Regions from separate parts of the Streptomyces sp. NBC_01450 genome, predicted to be linked through region 1. Evidence: riboswitches for the same ligand, from Rfam matches in the RefSeq annotation. Region 1 holds a riboswitch; each other region holds the start of a gene.
The links. A riboswitch is a leader RNA that binds a small molecule or an ion and turns the genes downstream of it on or off. The one in region 1 is predicted to bind cyclic di-AMP.

Region 1 (4,905 bases):
AAGATCCTGGACGCACAGGCCGCGTTGGCGTACGGACTGGTGGACGGGATCATCCCCAGCCGCAAGACCTCGCGCACCGCGCCCGGTGCGAGGAACGCCACACCCGACGCGAGGTGATCCGCCGATGGTGCCCGAACTGCCCCCGCTGCCCGCGCTGACGCGTGCCGAGGCCGAGTTGATCGACCGTTACCTCGACGTGGTCGACCTTCTCGGCCGTATCAACCCGGCCAGGCCCGGAGACACCTACCGGGGGCTGCGCGCCGCCCAGGCGCTGGTCGCCAAGGCGGCGGAGCTGCGCGACGCCCTCGCACTGATGCATCAACGGGGCGAGAGCGAGGTGCACGCCCCGACGCTGGCACAGGCCCTGCGCGTCCTCGACGGTGAGCGGCGGGCGGCCCGCATCACCCTGCCACCCGACGCCGACAGTTGACGCATCCCCACCCGGGCCGCCGTCCGTGCCGAGTCAACAAGGCGTCTGGCCCGCGGTTCAAACGGACCAGATGGCGTACCCCCTGATGGAGTAATCACAGGTCCCTTCGGGGAACCGAAAAAGTTGCGCGACGGGTGTAGCCGCGAGGCGGAATGAGATGCTCCGGTGCTGGTACGAGCGTCGTCGGTGTCCTCAACATCGCCCGAACAGAGGGGTGTCCACCCGAACGGGTGAGTGGTGAGTAACCCCACAAATCGCCGGTTCCGCTCGGATATTCGGACCGTGATGCGTGAAGATCCCTTCCGACGACAAGCCCCCGCCACAGCGGCGGGGCGGTCCGGGCGGACGCCGAGTCCTGCCGCTGCCCGGATGACCGGTCGACAGAAGTGCATCGGCAGGAGTGGAGGACCCAGCACGACGGGTCGCCGGAGAGATCCGGGCGGTCCTTGGGGTGAAGCCGCGCAAGCGGCCGGGCTACTTCGCCAGCCCGAATCCGACAGGTCATCCTTCACAGGCGGCTGACGAAGGGTTGCGCATGACTGCGCTCAATCGTGTCCCGTCGCTGTGGACCCGGGCCGGTACGGCTTCGGCGCTCACCATCGCCGCCGTGGGCGGCAGCCTTGTGGTTCCTGGCGCCGCATCCGACGCCGAAGCGGCCACCCTGGCGACGAAGGCACTCCAGGTCGCGGCCTCCAAGAAGGGTTCCCCGTACCAGTTCGGCGCCGCCGGGCCACGCCGCTTCGACTGCTCCGGGCTCACGCTCTACTCGTTCAAGAAGGCGGGCAAGACGCTGCCTCGTACGGCCGCGGCGCAGTACAACAAGACGCACCACATCTCCGCGTCCCACCGCAAGGCCGGAGACCTGGTGTTCTTCCACTCGGGCCGGAACGTGTACCACGTCGGCATCTATGCCGGGAAGGGAAAGATCTGGCACTCCCCGAAGACCGGGGAGGTCGTGAAGCTGCAGAAGATCTGGACGAAGAGCGTCTGGTACGGCAGGGTCAGCTGACCCTGCCGAGGGGGTGCCGCAGGCCGGCACCCCCTCCGGGTCCCGCCCCAGGGCGTGAAACGTGGCTGGATCGGATACTCGTTCAGCATGGCTGAACCACCCCTCCCCGAGGAACGGCACGAGACGCCCCTCCAGCGCGCCGATCGCAACTTCGGCGAGCTGCTCCAGGAGCTGCGGGTCGCCCAGACCGGTGTGCAGATCCTCTTCGCGTTCCTGCTGACGCTGGCCTTCACCCCGCGCTTCCGGTCCCTCGACACCGTGCAGCGCACCACGTACGTCACCACGCTCCTGCTGGCCGTGGTCGCCGCCGCGCTGTTCATGGCTCCGGCCGCGCTGCACCGGTCGCTGTTCCGGCAGGGTGCGAAGGCGGCCATCGTGCGGGTCTCCTCCGTTCTGGCCAGGATCGGCATGGTTGTGCTCGTGCTGGCGCTGACGGGGTCGGTGCTGCTCGCCGTGGACGTGGCACTGGGACGGGCCGCCGGGATCGCCTCCGGCGCGGCCACCCTGCTCGTCTGTGTGGCGCTGTGGGGCGTCCTGCCCCGCCTGGTGCACCGTGCCGTCGTCAGGGCGGCAGCGGCTCCGAAAGAGCCACCACGCCGGGAAACGTGAGCGCGCGCCGAGCGGCCACGGCGCCCGGAACAGCGCCGGCGCGGGCATGAGCACCCCGGCGACCCCGGGGTACCCCCCGGGTTACGCCCTGGTGTGTGCCGCTTCTCAGGGCTCTTGTGGGCCCCCGGCCGTCACCGGCCGGGCCGGCACCGTCCAGGGCAGCTCGATGGCGACCGTCTTGCCGCCCTCGCGGGTGGGCCGGACGACCAGTCTGCCGCCGCACTCGGCGGTCAGCCAGCGGATGATCACCATGCCGCGCCCGTTGTCCTGCTGGACGGCGGCGGGCAGGCGCTTCGGGAAGCGCGGATGGCTGTCGGTGACACCGATCCGCAGGTGTTCGTCTCGGTCGAGCCGGACGTCCACCGTGAAGGTCGGCGACTGCCCGAATGTGTGTTGGACGGCGTTGGTGGCTAGTTCTGACACGATCAGGCGTACGGTGTCCGCGACTTCCGCGTCGCATGGCAGGCCCCATTCGGCCAGCACATCGGCGACGAATTTCCGGGCCGCGGAGACCGAGGCGGGATCGCTCGGCAGAGTGACGGATGCTTCCTGGTGATCTGCCATGGCGACGTCGTCCCTTTCCCACGGGACCGGAGTCCGACACGGAGCGGATGGTTCGAGTACGGTCCCGGACTGGTGCTTCGCGCCAGACTGCCATCACTGGGACGGTCACGGGCGCGATCCACCGAGATATGCATATATCTGTCGCTCGATGCGGTGAACTCTGCGACGGCGGAACGTATTTGGGCGGCCCGGAAGGAGTAAGGAGTACGGCCATGCAGCACGGTCCCGCGGTGCGCCGCCGCAAGCTCGGTGCCGAACTGCGCGCGCTGCGCGCCGGTGCGGGTCTCACCAGTGGTGAGGCGGCCCGTATCGTCGGCTGGCACCAGTCGAAGGTGAGCCGGATCGAGACCGGTATCAGTGGCGTGAAACCGGCGGACGTGGAACGCCTGTTGGACGCCTACGTCGTCACGGAGCCCGAGTTACGAGAGCTCCTGGTCGGTCTCGCGGGCTCCGAGGGCAACGGGCGCCATCACTGGTGGCACGCCTACCGCGGCGTCCTGCCGCCCACCTACCGCGACTTCATCAGTCTGGAGTCCCAGGCCAGCGGCATGCGCACGCTGGAGACCTCGGTGGTCCCCGGACTGCTCCAAACACCCGAGTACGCCCGGGAGGTGACCCGGGTCGCCGTCGGCGGGCTCGAGGACGACAAGCTCGACGCGCTCGTCGAGGTCCGCCTCGCCCGGCAGGACGTCCTGCGTTCGAATCCGCCGCTGGAACTGACCGCGGTCCTCGACGAGGCCGTGTTAAGACGCGAGGTCGGCGGTCCCGAGGTGATGGCCCGGCAACTCGAGCGTCTGCGGGAGGCCGCCACCCTGCCCCAAGTACGGCTTCAGGTCCTGCCGTTCGCCGCGGGAGCCCATATCGGAGTCACCGGGCCTTTCGTTATCTTCTCATTTCCGAACACAACTGATCTGGATGTGGTTGTTCTCGACCACTTGACGAGTAGCCTCTACCTCGAACGGAAAGAAGACCTTCAGGCCTACACCGAGGCCTTCAACGCCCTTCAGTTCCACGCCCTTTCGCCCGAGGACTCGTTGGACTACATCGCCGGGATAGGTGACGGCGCGTAAGGAGGCACCCCCATGACTGCACTGCCTCGGTACGTACCTTCCAGTACTTCACTCCGTGACGTGCGATGGCTGCGCAGCAGCCGCAGTACGGGAATGAACAACTGCGTGGAGACGGCCCGACCCGGCCCAGGACCCTGGGCCGGACTCGTCGCCGTACGCGATTCCAAGAACAAGGCGGGCCCCGCCCTGCTGTTCGCTCCCGCGAGCTGGGAGGGCTTTATCGCCGGACTGAGCTGATCACGTCCACGGCGTGCTCGATCTGCGCGTCGGTGAGGTCCGCGCGGGCGGTCAGCCGCAGGCGCGAGATGCCGTCCGGCACGGACGGGGGGCGGAAGCAGCCGACGGCCAGTCCCGCCTCGCGGCAGTCCGCGGCCCACTGTACGGCCCGTTCGGGGGACGGTGCTCGTACGGAGACCACGGCGGCATCGGGTCGTACGGCTTCCAGGCCCGCCGCGGTCAGCCGGGTGTGCAGCGCCGTCGCCACCTCACGGGCCCGGGCGGCGCGCTCCGGCTCACGGCGCAGCAGTCTGAGCGCCGCGAGGGCCCCGCCGGCCGCCGCGGGCGCGAGACCGGTGTCGAAGATGAAGGTGCGCGCCGCGTTGACCAGGTGGTCGATGACCGGGGCGGGGCCGAGGACGGCGCCGCCCTGGCTGCCGAGCGACTTGGAGAGCGTGGCGGTCGCGACGACGTCCGGCGCGCCCGCGAGCCCCGCCGCCTGCGGGGCGCCCCGGCCGCCGGCGCCCAGGACGCCCAGCCCGTGCGCGTCGTCGACGAGCAGCGCCGCGCCGTGTTCGCGGCAGGCGGTGGCGAGTTCGGCCAGCGGGGCCGCGTCGCCGTCCACCGAGAAGACCGTGTCGGACACGGCGACGGCGGGTCCCTCGTGCGTGCCCAGCGCCTTGCGCACGGCGTCGGGGTCGGCGTGCGCCACGACCTGGGTCGCCCCCCGGGCGAGCCGGCAGCCGTCGATGAGGGAGGCGTGGTTGCCCGCGTCCGAGACGACCAGCGAGCCGTGCGGCGCGAGCGTGGTCACGGCGGCGAGGTTGGCCGCGTAGCCGGAGGAGAAGACGAGCGCGGACTCGAAGCCGCAGAAGTCGGCGAGCTCCCGTTCGAGTTCGCCGTGAAGTTCGGTCGTGCCGGAGACGAGCCGCGAGCCGGTCGCCCCGGCGCCCCAGCGGCGCGCGGCCGCCGCCGCGGCCTCCGTGATCTCGGGGTGACGGGCCAGT
Region 2 (4,905 bases), 2.5 Mb from region 1:
AGAATCCGGCGCATCATGACGAACCCGCGCATGCCAAGGGGAAGACGGGTATCCCGGGAGAGCGCAAGGCCGAGCTGATGACGCATCTGCTGAACATCGACCCGCCGGACCACACCCGGCTGCGGCGGCTGGTCTCGAAGGCGTTCACGCCACGGCGGGTGGCCGAGTTCGCGCCGCGCGTGCAGGAGCTCACCGATCAACTGATCGACCGGTTCGCGGAGAAGGGGTCCGCGGATCTGATCCACGAGTTCGCGTTTCCGCTCCCCATCTACGCCATTTGCGAGCTGCTGGGCGTACCCCGCGAGGATCAGGACGACTTCCGCGACTGGGCGGGGATGATGATCCGGCACGGCGGCGGCCCGCGGGGCGGGGTCGCGCGGTCCGTCAAGAAGATGCGCGGATACCTGCTCGAGCTCATTCACAAGAAGCGGGAAGTCCTGCCTGACGTGCCCGCGCCCGGTGAGGACCTCATTTCGGGGCTCATCCGCGCGTCCGACCACGGTGAGCACCTCACGGAGAACGAGGCCGCCGCCATGGCCTTCATCCTGCTCTTCGCCGGGTTCGAGACGACCGTCAACCTCATCGGCAACGGCACGTACGCCCTGCTCACCCACCCCGAGCAGCGGGCGCGCCTGCAGAAGTCCCTCGCCGCCCACGAACGCGAACTCCTCGAGACCGGCGTCGAGGAGCTGCTTCGTTACGACGGGCCCGTGGAACTGGCCACGTGGCGGTTCGCCACCGAAGCTGTTCGCATCGGCGGTCAGGACATCGCACCTGGCGACCCCGTCCTCGTGGTCCTCGCGGCTGCGGACCGTGACCCCGCGCGGTTCGAGCGGCCGGACACGCTCGACCTCTCCCGGCGTGACAACCAACACCTCGGCTACGGCCACGGCATCCACTACTGCCTCGGCGCCCCGCTCGCCCGCCTGGAGGGTCAGACCGCGCTCGCGACTCTCCTCACCCGCCTTCCCGATCTCCAACTCGCGGGAGATTCGGCCGATTTGCGCTGGCGCGGCGGGCTCATTATGCGCGGATTGCGCACGCTTCCAGTGGAGTTCACGCCTTCGGTACCGGTCAAGCGATAGCGGGCGACCATACACCTACGGGCATTCAAACCTGACGCGTACTCAACTCTGTGATCTTCACGTGATCTACGCTGCATCGACTTGTGACAAGTGTTCGGGTGCGGATACGTTCACTCGTCAACGCGACTCACACGTCGCGTAGTCACCTGCTGTCACGTGAAAGGCTTCCGCATGCTCTCCGGGAACGGCCGCCATCGTCGCCCCCGTCAGGCCCCGGCCCTCATCGTCGCGGCAGGAGTGACCGGATCCGCCATCGCGATCCCGTTGCTCGGTGCCACCAGCGCGAGTGCGGCCGACGGCACCACGTGGGACCGGGTCGCCGAGTGCGAGAGCGCCGGCCAGTGGAGTGCCGACAGCGGCAACGGGTATTACGGCGGACTCCAGCTCAGCCAGGCGGACTGGGAGAAGTACGGCGGCCTCAACTACGCGCAGAGCGCCGACGAGGCCAGCCGCTCGCAGCAGATAGCCATCGCCGAGCAGCTCCTCGACGACCAGGGTGTCACCCCCTGGCCGACCTGTGGACCGCTCTCCGGGCTGAGCAGGAACTCGGGCGACGTCCTGGTCGACACAGGCGTGGCGAACGACTCGTCCGGCGAGTCGAAGTCATCCGGTTCGTCCAGTTCGTCCAGTTCGTCCGCCTCGTCCGGCTCGGGGTCCCATTCGTCTTCGTCTGGATCGTCTTCGTCCGGTTCGTCCTCGAAGGCGACCAAGAACACGACGAAGGCCGACACCGGCGGCACTCAGGGAACGGACAGCTCCGACACGGAAGCGACGAAGGGCGACAGCTCGGGCAACTCCGGCCAGGACGACGGCTCTTCCGATGCGTCCGAGAACGCGACGACCGGCGCCGGGCGCCACCGTGGCGGCACCGCGGACGAGAACACCACCGACAGCGCCGTGGACGGCCGTACCGACGACCCCTCCGGGCGGCACGCCTCGCGCGGCACCGGCGCCTCCCGTGATGTCGTCGACGGCTCGTACGTCGTGCGCGCCGGAGACAATCTCTGGACCATCGCCGACGCCCTTGACCTGGACGGCGGATGGTCCGAGCTCTACGACGCGAACAAGAAGACGGTCGGCGTCGACCCGGACCTCATCCTCCCCGGTCAGAGCCTTTCAGTTGGTGTCGAATCGGGCGAAAAGTAGGGGCAGTTCGCGTCACGGTTCGCTGTGTAATGTCCGGTTTGGTGCGAGTGAGAGATGGATCTCAAAGGCCCTGATCGTCTTTGGAATTCAACCGATCGACTGCTTACGGTCATCACCGCTCGCCACAGCGGGCCCCGACGGTCGCAACGCCGAATCCTGCCAACGGCCGTACGGGAACAGTCGACGCGTAAGCGCCGTAGGCAGGAGCGGGGGACCCAAGGTAAGTGCCGCATCCGGTAGTTGACCGGGAGCGGCTTGGGGTGAAGCCGTGCGCTCACAGCGCGCGGCCGGGCACTCACCCGCCCGAACCCGACAGCTCACCTCGCAGGCGTCGGTGAGGGGATCTCCTCATGCTGTTTTCCAGCAAGGGCAAGCGCCGCCGTTCGTCCAAGGCCACCCGTGTGGCCGCGCTCGCCGGTGTCACCGGTGTCGCCATCGCCGCTCCGCTGATGGCGGCCGGCAACGCCTCCGCCGCCACCACCTCCGAGTGGGACGCCGTCGCCCAGTGCGAGTCCGGCGGCAACTGGTCCATCAACACCGGCAACGGCTACTACGGCGGCCTGCAGTTCTCCGCCTCCACCTGGGCCGCGTACGGCGGCACCGCGTACGCCGCGACCGCCGACCAGGCCTCCAGGTCGCAGCAGATCACCATCGGCGAGAAGGTCCTCGCCGCGCAGGGCAAGGGCGCCTGGCCGACCTGTGGCACGGGCCTGTCGAGCGCCGCGTACACCGGTGGTGCGAGCGCCCCGTCGACCTCGTCGTCCTCGAACGGCTCCTCGTCGAACAGCTCGCCGAGCACCAGCACCACCACCCGGTCGACGGACACCGCCGCCTCCCGTTCGGCGTCCCGCCCGGCCGCCGAGAAGACCGTCTCCACCCCGACCGGCAAGAAGGTCAAGAAGGGTGACGGCGAGTACAAGGTCGTCAAGGGTGACAGCCTCAGCTCGATCGCCGAGAAGAAGAAGGTCAAGGGCGGCTGGCAGCGGCTGTTCAAGCTGAACAGGGACATCATCGACGACGCTGACTTCATCTACCCGGGTCAGCAGCTTCACCTCAGCTGAATGACAGGTCCCGCATAGAAGGGGTCTCCACACTGGAGACCCTCGTGAGGTCCTACCCCCGTCCCCACGGGCTCCCCGCTCCGGTGCGTGTTCCCCCGTACGCATCGGAGCGGGGCTTTTCGTTCCCGGATTCCCGCACCCGGATTTTCGTACCCGTTTTTGTTCCGTTCTGGAACAATGTGTACGTTCAGTTCTGCCCAAGGGGTGGGCGACCGGCTGGCCGATCCCCCCGGGGCGGTTAGGCTCATGTCGCGAAGCCATCACAGGCTCCGCGTACCCGCGTCACATCCCAGAAGGAGATGCTCGTGCCGTCCATCGACGTCGTCGTAGCCCGGGAAATCCTGGACTCCCGAGGCAACCCCACGGTCGAGGTCGAGGTCGGCCTCGACGACGGCAGCACCGGTCGTGCCGCCGTCCCGTCCGGCGCCTCCACGGGCGCCTTCGAGGCCATCGAGCTCCGTGACGGTGACCCCAACCGTTACGGCGGCAAGGGTGTCGAGAAGGCCGTCCTCGCCGTCATCGAACAGATCGGCCCGGAGCTCGTCGGCTACGACGCCACCGAGCAGCGCCTGATCGACCAGGCGATGTTCGACCTGGACGCCACCGACAACAAGGGCTCGCTCGGCGCCAACGCCATCCTCGGTGTGTCGCTCGCCGTCGCGCACGCCGCCTCCGAGGCGTCCGACCTCCCGCTCTTCCGCTACCTGGGCGGCCCGAACGCGCACCTGCTGCCCGTTCCGATGATGAACATCCTGAACGGCGGCTCGCACGCCGACTCCAACGTGGACATCCAGGAGTTCATGATCGCCCCGATCGGCGCGGAGTCCTTCTCCGAGGCCCTGCGCTGGGGCGCCGAGGTCTACCACACCCTCAAGAAGGTGCTGAAGACCAAGGGCCTGTCCACCGGCCTCGGCGACGAGGGCGGCTTCGCCCCGAACCTGGAGTCCAACCGCGCCGCCCTCGACCTCATCGTCGAGGCCATCAAGCAGGCCGGTTACGTCCCCGGTGAGCAGATCGCGCTCGCGCTCGACGTCGCCGCGTCCGAGTTCTACAAGGACGGCAAGTACGAGTTCGAGGGCAAGTCCCGCTCGGCCGCCGAGATGACCGAGTACTACGAGGAGCTCGTCTCCGCGTACCCGCTGGTCTCCATCGAGGACCCGCTGTACGAGGACGACTGGGCCGGCTGGAAGGTCATCACCGACCGGCTGGGCGACAAGGTCCAGATCGTCGGCGACGACCTCTTCGTCACCAACCCGGAGCGTCTGGCCCGTGGCATCGAGGAGGGCTCCGCGAACGCCCTGCTCGTCAAGGTCAACCAGATCGGCTCGCTGACCGAGACCCTGGACGCCGTCGAGCTGGCCCAGCGCAACGGCTTCAAGTGCATGATGTCCCACCGCTCCGGCGAGACCGAGGACGTCACCATCGCCGACCTCGCCGTCGCGGTGAACTGCGGCCAGATCAAGACCGGTGCCCCGGCCCGCTCGGACCGCGTCGCCAAGTACAACCAGCTGCTGCGCATCGAGGAGATCCTCGACGACGCCGCGGTGTACGCGGGCCGCAGCGCGTTCCCGCGGTTCAAGGGCTGACACCCCGCTGAGGGTCAAGCCTTCGCC
Region 3 (4,905 bases), 3.1 Mb from region 1:
GCCCCACCCCTATGTCCTGTTGTCCGCCGCCGTCTCCCTGGACGGCTTCCTGGACGACACCGGCCCCGATCGCCTGCTGCTCTCGGGCCCGGCGGACTTCGACCGGGTCGACGAGGTGCGGGCGGCCAGCGACGCGATCCTGATCGGCGCCGGCACCATCCGGGCGGACAACCCCCGGCTGCTGGTCAACTCCGCCGAGCGGCGGGCGGCGCGGATCGCCGCGGGACGCCCGGAGTACCCGCTCAAGGTCACGGTCAGCGGCTCCGGCGACCTCGACCCGGACGCCCAGTTCTGGCACACGGGCGGCGAGAAGGTCGTCTATACGACGGACAAGGGCGCCGAGCGTGCCCGCGACGCCCTGCGCGGGCTGGACGTCGACGTGGTCCCGACCGGCGCCGAGCTGGACTGGCGCGTCGTACTCGAACACCTCCACGACGTACGCGGGGTGCGGCGGCTCATGGTCGAAGGCGGGGGGCGTGTGCACACCCAGCTGATGACGCAGGGGCTGGCGGACGAACTGCAGCTCGCCGTCGCGCCGCTCTTCGTGGGGGAGCCGGACGCGCCACGGCTGTTCGGGCCGGGTGGGTATCCGCCCGGGCGGATGCGGCTGGTGGAGACGCGGCCGGTCGGGGACGTCGTCCTCATCCGCTACGCCCCCACCGCACCCGGGGCCGGCGCTCTCGCCTCCGCCGCGGACCGGCACTGGCTGGAGGCCGCCTGCGAGCTGGCGGCGCTGTGCCCGCCCTCGGAGACCGCGTTCAGCGTGGGGGCGGTGGTGGTGGCGGCCGACGGCACCGAGCTGGCGCGCGGGCACTCACGGGAAGGCGGCGATCCCGTCGTGCACGCCGAGGAGGCGGCCCTCGCGAAGATCGGTCCCGCGGATCCACGCCTGGGGTCCGCCACCGTCTACAGCAGCCTGGAGCCGTGCGCGCGGCGGGCGTCCCGGCCCGCGCCCTGTGCGCGGCTGATTCTCGACGCAGGGGTACGGCGGGTGGTCACTGCGTGGCGCGAGCCCGACACGTTCGTGACGGGGGCGGACGGTAACGGGCTGCTCGTGGCCGCGGGGGCGGATGTGGTCGTACTGCCGGAGTTCGAGGAGCGGGCCGTGGCGCCGAACCGTCACCTTCTTGCGGCCGGGTAGGAGCGGCCTCTTCTTGCGGCCGGGCAGGAGTCTCGCGGTCGTCCGCGAAAACCCTGGTGAATCGGGCCCCGCGGATGGCGTACACTAATTTCAACGACGCGGGGTGGAGCAGCTCGGTAGCTCGCTGGGCTCATAACCCAGAGGTCGCAGGTTCAAATCCTGTCCCCGCTACTGAAGGCCAAGGGCCGGAACTCGGAAACGAGTTCCGGCCCTTGGTTTTTTCCCGTTCACCGGCCCGGTTTTCCCGTTCACCGTCCTGCCCGGGTTTTCCCTGCCGACGCGACTGTCGGTAGTCTTCTCCTCACTATGAGTTGTCTTCGGTGGCTGGAGCGGCGCGCGTCGGCGCTCGCGCTGCTGCTCGCCGTGTGCGCGCTGTTCCTCGGGGCCTGCCACGGGGGTCATGACCTCGTGCCGGACGGCGGGACCGTCGTCGCCCCGGCCGGGCACCACCACGGGCGGGGCGGAGCGGGCGGCGTCAGGTGGCCGGGCCCGGACTGACGCATCCCGGGCCGAGGCATCCCGGACCGACGCATCCCCCGGTCGGCCCTCACCGCTCGCCCCCCGCCCCCGCTCCGGGAAACCTGGACGGGTGGGGCAGCAGCAAGGAGGTGCGCAGCGGGCCGGAGAGCCATGCGACGAGCCGTACGACAGGTCCGGTGGGCGGTTGCCCGAGGACCCCGTGCCCGATCCGGGGCTGGGGGACGAGCCGCTGCCCGACCCGGCCGAGGCGGACCGGCGCCGCATCTCGTACGCGCGCAGCCTCGTCCGGGTGCTGCCCGCGCTGCTCATCCTGGTCGGCGCGTTCTACGACTACTTCACCCCGATGGCCTTCGCCGCGGGCCCCCTCTTCACCGCGGGCCCCCTCTTCACGGCCGCGCCGCTCGTGGCCGCCCCGCTGTTCTCGCTGCGCGGCACCGTGCTCACCGGCCTCGCCGCGCTCGTCTCGGTGCTCACGATCCACGTCCGGCTCGGCATCGTGTTCAAGGTGGACGCGATCACGGAGGTCGCCACCGTGGCGACCGTCGGTGTGCTGGCCGTGCTCATCAACATCCTCGTCCGCCGCACCGACGAACGGCTCGCCTCGGCCCACCAGATCGCCGAGGCGGCCCAGCGTGCCGTCCTGCCGAAGCCCGACGAGCGGATCGGCGGCCTCGAGGTCGCGGCGCGCTACGAGGCGGCGCAGGCGGGCGCGTTCATCGGCGGCGACCTGTATGCCGTGCAGGACTCCCCGCACGGTGTACGGCTGGTGGTGGGCGACGTGCGCGGGAAGGGCATGGAGGCGGTGTCCGCCGTCGCGGTGGTCATCGGGGCGTTCCGGGAGGCGGCCGAGCAGGAGGCCACGCCGGAAGCGGTCGCGCAGCGGCTGGAGCGGGCGCTGGCCCGCGAGGGCACCCGGCGCGGGGGCCTCGACGCCTTCGAGGGGTTCACCACCGCCGTCCTCGCGGAGATCTCGCGGGAGGGCGGCCTCGTACGGATCGTCAACCGCGGCCACCCGCCGCCGCTGCTCCTGCACGCGGACGGAACGCTGGTCACGCTCGCCGCCGCGAACCCCGCACTGCCGCTCGGCATGGGCGAGTTGGGCACCTGGCCGGACCGTGCGGAGGAGACGGAGTTCCCGCACGGGGCCACGCTCCTCTTCCATACGGACGGACTGTCCGAGGCCCGCGACGCGCAGGGACGTTTCTACGATCCGGCCGCCCGCCTGGCCGGACGGACCTTCCCGGGCCCCGACGCCCTGCTGGTCACGCTCGCCGAGGAGGCCCGGCGGCACACGGGCGGCGCCCTGACGGACGACATGGCGCTGCTCGCCGTGCGACGCCCGTAGCAGCTGGAGGGCCCTCTTGATCGTTGTCACGAGGGGTGACCGGCCGATGTCCCTCCGCATAACGACTGACGCACCGTCAGGTAACGGCCGAGTAGGGAGCTCTGGTCAACTCGCCCGATTTCCGCCGCTCATGGTCGGTAAGTCCTGGCCAAAAGTGGTTAACGATCAGTACGAACAGCTTGGAATCCGGTACCCGCGTCTATTAACGTTCGATAACGCAGCGCGGTCGTCCCAGCCGTCACAAGAGTCGGCTCCGTGCGCACGCGCCGAATCCCGCAAGGGAACCGGGGAACCACCAACTTGGGGTGAATCGAGCGTCTTTCACGGTGGAGACACCGTGGGTTGACGCGCGTAGGAGACCTTCCTGCTCCGAACCCGTCAGCTAACCCGGTAGGCGAGAAGGAAGGAAAGGAGCACGCCCACGTGGCGTCCAACCCGACCGCCCAGCCCACTTCGTTCGCGCCGAACGACACCCAGACTTTTGGCTACGCCAAAGGCAAGGACGAGGGCCCCTGGGAGGAGTGGAACCCCACCGAGGATTCCATCCGACCCATCCGCGGCCGGCACCGCGTCTCCAAGCAGCGTGGCGGGGGACTCGCCCGCAGCTCCACGGTCCTGGGCGTCGGTGTCATCGCCGCCGTCGGCGCGGGCGGCATGGCCACCGCGGCGCCCGGCAAGCCGCCGGTGTCCATCTCGCTGCCCGACCTCTCCTCGGTCACCCAATCCGCCAAGGCGCTGATATCCGACGGCGGTTCCAGCACGCCGAAGGGCTCCACCACCCCGCTCACCAGCGCCGGTGTGACCAGCGCCGACGCCGCGCAGGGCAACAAGGACGCGGGCGAGGCACTGCGCGCCCGCATCATCCTGCAGGCCGAGTTGCAGCAGGACCAGGTCGACAAGGCGGCCCAGGCCGCCGCCGAGTCCGCCGCGGCGAAGAAGGCGGTCGCACTGGCCGCCCAGCAGAAGGACGACGCCGAGGCCAAGGTCGCCGCCGCGAAGAAGAAGGCGGACGAGGACGCCAAGCAGAAGGCCGAGGCCGCGCGCCTGGCCGAACTCGCCAAGAGCTACTCGCTGCCCACCTCCTCGTACACCCTGACCTCCCGCTTCGGTGACGCCGGTTCCATGTGGTCCTCCGGGTACCACACCGGCCTCGACTTCGCGGCCCCCACCGGCACGCTGATCAAGGCCATCCACAGCGGCACGATCACGGAGGCGGGCTGGGCCGGCTCGTACGGCTACCGCACGATCCTCACCCTCGAGGACGGCACGGAGCTGTGGTTCTGCCACCAGTCGTCCATCAGTGTCAGCGTGGGGCAGAAGGTGGCCACCGGCGACGTCATCGGACGCGTGGGCGCGACCGGCAACGTGACCGGGCCGCATCTGCACCTGGAGGTCCACCCGGGCGGCGGCAGCGCGATCGACCCGATGGCGTGGCTGAACAGCAAGGGCCTGAATCCCTGATCATCCCCGGGGGCCGGGGGAGCTACATGCGGAATACAGCCATCCGGTACGGCTGTTGAATTAGGGCATGACTTCTCTCCGCAAGCTCGGCTCCTCCGACCTCGAGGTCTTCCCGCTCTCCCTCGGCGGCAACGTCTTCGGCTGGACCGCCGACGAGGCGCAGTCCTTCGCCGTGCTCGACGCGTACACGGCCGGCGGCGGCAACTTCGTCGACACCGCCGACGGCTACTCCGCCTGGGTCCCCGGCCACAAGGGCGGTGAGTCGGAGACGATCATCGGCAAGTGGTTCGCCGCGCGTGGCAACCGCTCCGAGGTCGTCCTGGCCACCAAGGTCAGTACCCACCCCGAGTACAAGGGCCTGTCCGCGGCGAACATCAAGGCCGCCGCCGACGCCTCGCTGCGCCGCCTCGGCACGGACTACATCGACCTCTACTACACCCACTTCGACGACCTCTCGGTTCCCGTCGAGGAGATCATC
Region 4 (4,905 bases), 7.2 Mb from region 1:
TGATGTCCCCCGGGTAGTCGACGTTGCCGAAGAGACGTATCTGAGGCTTGTCGAGCACCTGGTGCAGGGCCGTGATGATGCCCTTGATCCGCGGGTGGTCGGGGGCCACGCCGTAGCGGATCAGCCCGAAGGGGGCCGGCATCCGCTCGAAGAGGTCGATGGACACACCGGGCTCGACCGCCACTGCGGACTTCAGCAGCGCGTCGGCAGCGTAGATCCCGGCGGGGCCGGCTCCGACAATGGCTACCCGCAGAGGGCGAGGCATGATCAGGTTCCCTTCGAACGGTGGCAGGGTGGCTCGTCGGGAAGCCTAAACTAAGGCAAACCTTAGTCAGTAGCCGGGCTGGATCTATGACCCCATAAACCGATCTTATGAGTCGGTCGCCGAACGGCAGACGCCTCGCGATCTGGGGCAAAATGGGACACGTGGGTGTCCGGCGTGTGTCAGTGGACCGCCTCGTGGAGCAGCCGTCGGGCCGCGGACTGGTGGCAATCCCACTCGCGCTGATCGTAGTGATCACTGTGGTGGACCTCCACTCCCCCACCGATGTCCACCTGGGTCCGTTGCTGGTCATCGCCCCCGCCCTCACCGCCTCCCTGGCCGGGCCGCGGCTGACCGCGCTGGTCGGGGTGCTGGCCGTGGCCGCCCAGGTCTTCATCGCGATGTTCCACGGCGGGCTGACCACCGCCAACCACGTCGCGCAGATCATCGCCCTGACCGTGCTCTCGGCGCTGGTGGTCTTCGTCTGCCATGTACGGGAGCGGCGCGACCGGGAGCTGAGCCGGGCACGGTCGGTGGCCGAGACGGCGCAGCGGGTTCTGCTCAGACCGCCGCCCCGCCGGATCGGGCCCTTGCGCGTGGCCTGGCTGTATCTGGCCGCCGAGGACGAGACCCAGATCGGCGGCGACCTGTTCGCGGTCTCCCGCGCCGCCCAGTCCTCGACCCGGGTGATCATCGGTGACGTACGCGGCAAGGGCCTGGCCTCCATCGGCGAGGCCTCGGTGGTGCTGGGCGCGTTCCGCGAGGGTGCCCACCGGTACGCCACGCTCCCCGAGCTGGCGACGGCGCTGGAGGTCAGCGTGTGCCGCGACCTGGAGGACGTGGCCGACACGAAGCACGACCCGGGCGAGCACTTCGTCACCGCGCTCGTGCTCGACATCCCCGACGAGGGCGCACAGGGCTGGATGATCAACCACGGTCATCCACCTCCTCTGCTTCTGCGCGACCACGAGGTCACGGTCCTGCACGCGCGCCACCCCGTCCCCCCGCTCGGCATGTGCGGGCTGCCCGGCGCGAGCCACCCTCCCGACCCGCTCACCTTCGAAACCGGTGACATCCTGCTGCTCTACACCGACGGCGTCATCGAAGCCCGCTCACCGTCGGGCGCCTTCTACCCGCTCCTCGATCGGGTCGCCTCCTTCCCGGCCTCCAGCCCCGACGCCCTGCTGCGCCACATCCACGCCGACCTCCTCGCACACGTCGGCGGCCACCCCGGCGACGACGCCGCCCTCCTGATCATCGAACGCACCGCCTCCCCCCACCCGCATCGACCGCACATCACCACCCGCCCCGTCGACGGCCACCACCGGCTCCACCCCCGTGGAACGCCCCCGTCGACGGACCGCTGACCTCACTCCCGGGCCATGGCGACCAGGGTCGGTCCGAGGCCGGAGCCGGGCCGTCCGCCCGGCGTGCGCCCTGGTGGAACGTGGCGGTTGCGCGGGGTGCGACCCGGCGGTTGCATACGACTGTGTCGTCGATGCCCGACGCCGCGCACAGCGACGGCCCGTCGAATCAGGCCCCCTCCCCGGACGGTGCCGCCGTTCGCGGGCCCTCGTCACCGTGTGGCCGCCGCCACCAGGGCCGGACTTCTATGACGTCCGTGGAGGAGCGATGGGTGTGGACGCGAGCGGACAGGTCGGCCACGGGAAACGGTGGGCGGCCAGGGCCGCGCTGCTCGCGGCGGCGCTGGCGGTGCTGCTGCCGCTCGGTTACGGAGGCGTGGACGGCGTACTGCTGCTCTTTGCCGCGCTCCTCGGCGTGGCGGTCACGGCGGCGGCGCTGTGGTGGGCGCTGACCCGGCGCGGCCCGCTCCGCTGGGTGGCGGCCGTGCTGGCGGCGGTCGCGCCCTGCGCCGTGCTCACCCTGTTCGCCGTGGCCGGGCTGCTCTGGGCCGTTCCCGTGTCCCTGGCGCTGTGGGCCATGGCCGTCTGGAGCGGCCGGTACGCCCTGCGGAGCGACCGGACACGCGCCCCGCGCCCGAAGGAACGCAGGGCACCGCCACCGCGGCGCCCCTTCCTCCTCATGAACCCGCACTCCGGCGGCGGCAAGGTGGCGAAGTTCGGACTGCGGGAGAAGGCGGAGCGGCTCGGCGCGCGGGTCGTGCTCCTCGACCCCGAGAAGCACCAGGACGTCACCGCGCTGGCCCGGGCCGCCGTCGCGGACGGCGCGGACCTGCTGGGCGTCGCCGGGGGTGACGGGACCCAGGCGCTGGTCGCGGCCGTCGCCGCCGAGCACGGTCTGCCGTTCCTGGTGGTCTCCGCCGGCACCCGTAATCACTTCGCGATGGATCTCGGCCTCGACCGCGACGACCCGGCGACCTGCCTGGACGCTCTCACCGACGGCGTGGAACTCCGCGTGGACCTGGGGTTCGCCGGCGGGCATCCGTTCGTCAACAACGCCTCCTTCGGCGCGTACGCGGCGGTCGTCCAGAGCCCCGCGTACCGCGACGACAAGATCGGCACCATCCTGGACCTCCTGCCCGACCTGCTCACCCGTCAGCGCGGGCCGCGACTGACCGCCCGCGCCGCCGACACGACGCTCGAGGCCCCGCAGGCCGTACTGGTGAGCAACAACCCGTACCGCACCAACGATCCGGCGGGCCTCGGCCGCCGCGAACGGCTCGACTCCGGGCTCCTGGGCGTCCTCGGCGTCACGGTGGACAGCGCGGCCGAGGCCGCCGCGCTCGTACTGGACCCCGCGCCGGACGGGCTCGCGGTCCTGACCACCCGTGAGGTGGTCATCGACGCCGACCGCGCGGAGATCGAGGCCGGCATCGACGGTGAGGCCCTGGTTCTGCCGGTACCGGTTCACTGCCGTGTCGAACCCGGCGCCCTGCGCGTCCGCGTCCCCAAGGAGCGGCCTGGTGTGCCCGAGGCCCAACCCCCCTTGGACTGGCGCCGGTTGGGCACGCTCGCGGCGACCATGGGGCGAACGGCGGTGGTACGACATCCTGGTCGCGCCGGGGACACGTAGACGAAGGTCACAATTACATATCGGACAGTTCGAGCTGCAATCTTCACACCAGGCACACAAATTGGCTAAGTTGGCGGCAGGACGCACGACTCCCTCCGGCGAACCTCGCCGGGTCGCGCGACCTCCGCCGAATCCGGTGCCCCCGTGGCAACCGGAACCGGGGACCCAACCGACCTTGGGGTGAATCGGCCCAACCGCCCGACCGGGCAAGGGCCGTAGGGCTGGCCTTCCGGAATCTTGCGCCCGAACCCGACAGCCGACTCGGTAGGCGGAGTACGGAAGGAGTACGGCTCCCATGGCGCCGGAACGAACGCCGCGCCCTGGAGGCACCAGCCTCCCTGGCATGCCCGACTCCGCACGCGCGGCGGCCCTCGACGGCGCGGACGGTCCGAGTCGCGAAGAGGTGCAGCAGCGCATCAGCTCCCTCTACGACCAGGCCGAGAACGCCGTCGGGTTCGTCAACGGGACCCGCGCGATGACCACGGGGAGCCGAGGCCGCGGCAACCCGGCGCCGGAAACCGCGCGTAGGCGCAGCGACCCCGCCCTCGACGACATCACCAAGACCTGGTTCGACGCGGCGCGCACACGGCTGGGTCCGTCCGCGCCGGCCAGGCTGCCGGCCGACCGGATGCCGGCCCCCCCGGCCGCGCGGCCCGCGAGCCCGGCGAGGCGTCCGGAGGACGGGGTCACCAACGGTGGGCGGGAGTTGACCGCCCGCCCCGTCCTGGAGCTGACCGCCGGACCTGCCGCCGAGGCGGCCGCCGGTCCCGTGGCCGAGTTGACGGCCAGAGCCGTCGCCGCGCTGCCGCCCGCGCCACAGCCTGTGCAGCAGGCCGCCGCGGCCCTGCTGCCCGCGTTGCCCGCCGGGCCCGGGCAGTCCTCGTTGAAGACGTCCAAGGAGAAGATCCAGCGGAAACTGGCGCTGGCCCGTGAGGTGGTGTCCAAGCACGCCGCACAGTGGAACCCGGGGCCCGCGGCGATCGAGTCGCGTCCGGCCGAGGTGGCCTGGCCCGCCCCGCAGGACCAGGCCGCCGAGGAGTGGCGGCATCAGCAGCCGGCCTCACTCGGCCCGGACATGTCCATCGGCGCGGGCACACCCCTGGCCACCGACATGTCCATGGGGGCGGGCATGCCTCCCGTCCGGACGATGTCCCCCGGCGCGAACACGCCCCTGACCGCGGGCATGCCTCCCCGCCCGGACACGTCCATCGGCGCAGGCATGCCCCTCGCCGCAGGGATGCCCATGGGGGCGGAGATGCCTCCCGTCCGAGAGATGTCCCCCGGCGCAGGCGTACCCCTGACCGCGGGTATACCCATGGCCGCAAGCATGCCTCCCGGCACGGACATGCCCTTCGCCGCAGGCATGCCTCCCGGCGCAGACATGTCCATCGCCGCAGGCATGCCCCCCGGCACAGGGATGCCCCTCGGCACGGGGATGCCCTTGGCCGCGGACATGTCCCTCGGCACAGGCGTACCCCTGGGCGCGGGCATGGCCGTAAGCACCGGTGCTTCCATCGGCGCGGTCGACATGGCCGGCCCCGTCGGCATGGTCGGCGCCTCGGAGTCGGGGTATGGCGGAAAGGCCGCCAAGGCCCTCGCCTTCGCTCGCGCGCAGATCGGCAAGCCGTGTGTCTGGGGCGCGACCGGAC

Region 2: another riboswitch for cyclic di-AMP. It lies ahead of OG568_RS30160 (transglycosylase family protein); the one in region 1 lies ahead of OG568_RS41100 (C40 family peptidase).
Region 3: another riboswitch for cyclic di-AMP. It lies ahead of OG568_RS27530 (M23 family metallopeptidase); the one in region 1 lies ahead of OG568_RS41100 (C40 family peptidase).
Region 4: another riboswitch for cyclic di-AMP. It lies ahead of OG568_RS09225 (C40 family peptidase); the one in region 1 lies ahead of OG568_RS41100 (C40 family peptidase).

Annotation. Positions count from the first base shown of each region.
Region 1 is NZ_CP109480.1:9,228,616-9,233,520, reverse strand. Features, by position in the region: gene OG568_RS41110 (ATP-dependent Clp protease proteolytic subunit) at 1-117, shown strand, start outside; gene OG568_RS41105 (hypothetical protein) at 125-430, shown strand; cyclic di-AMP (ydaO/yuaA leader) riboswitch at 808-962, shown strand; gene OG568_RS41100 (C40 family peptidase) at 966-1,439, shown strand; gene OG568_RS41095 (DUF6328 family protein) at 1,527-2,048, shown strand; gene OG568_RS41090 (ATP-binding protein) at 2,154-2,612, opposite strand; gene OG568_RS41085 (helix-turn-helix domain-containing protein) at 2,825-3,682, shown strand; gene OG568_RS41080 (DUF397 domain-containing protein) at 3,695-3,919, shown strand; gene OG568_RS41075 (8-amino-7-oxononanoate synthase) at 3,900-4,905, opposite strand, start outside.
Region 2 is NZ_CP109480.1:6,745,141-6,750,045, forward strand. Features, by position in the region: gene OG568_RS30150 (cytochrome P450 family protein) at 1-1,085, shown strand, start outside; gene OG568_RS30155 (transglycosylase family protein) at 1,257-2,231, shown strand; cyclic di-AMP (ydaO/yuaA leader) riboswitch at 2,414-2,577, shown strand; gene OG568_RS30160 (transglycosylase family protein) at 2,582-3,292, shown strand; gene eno (phosphopyruvate hydratase) at 3,592-4,878, shown strand.
Region 3 is NZ_CP109480.1:6,157,641-6,162,545, forward strand. Features, by position in the region: gene OG568_RS27510 (dihydrofolate reductase family protein) at 1-1,141, shown strand, start outside; tRNA gene OG568_RS27515 (tRNA-Met) at 1,239-1,312, shown strand; gene OG568_RS27520 (hypothetical protein) at 1,448-1,639, shown strand; gene OG568_RS27525 (PP2C family protein-serine/threonine phosphatase) at 1,806-2,966, shown strand; cyclic di-AMP (ydaO/yuaA leader) riboswitch at 3,221-3,378, shown strand; gene OG568_RS27530 (M23 family metallopeptidase) at 3,390-4,427, shown strand; gene OG568_RS27535 (aldo/keto reductase) at 4,495-4,905, shown strand, end outside.
Region 4 is NZ_CP109480.1:1,999,084-2,003,988, forward strand. Features, by position in the region: gene OG568_RS09210 (FAD-dependent oxidoreductase) at 1-265, opposite strand, end outside; gene OG568_RS09215 (PP2C family protein-serine/threonine phosphatase) at 418-1,629, shown strand; gene OG568_RS09220 (diacylglycerol/lipid kinase family protein) at 1,895-3,256, shown strand; cyclic di-AMP (ydaO/yuaA leader) riboswitch at 3,372-3,543, shown strand; gene OG568_RS09225 (C40 family peptidase) at 3,600-4,905, shown strand, end outside.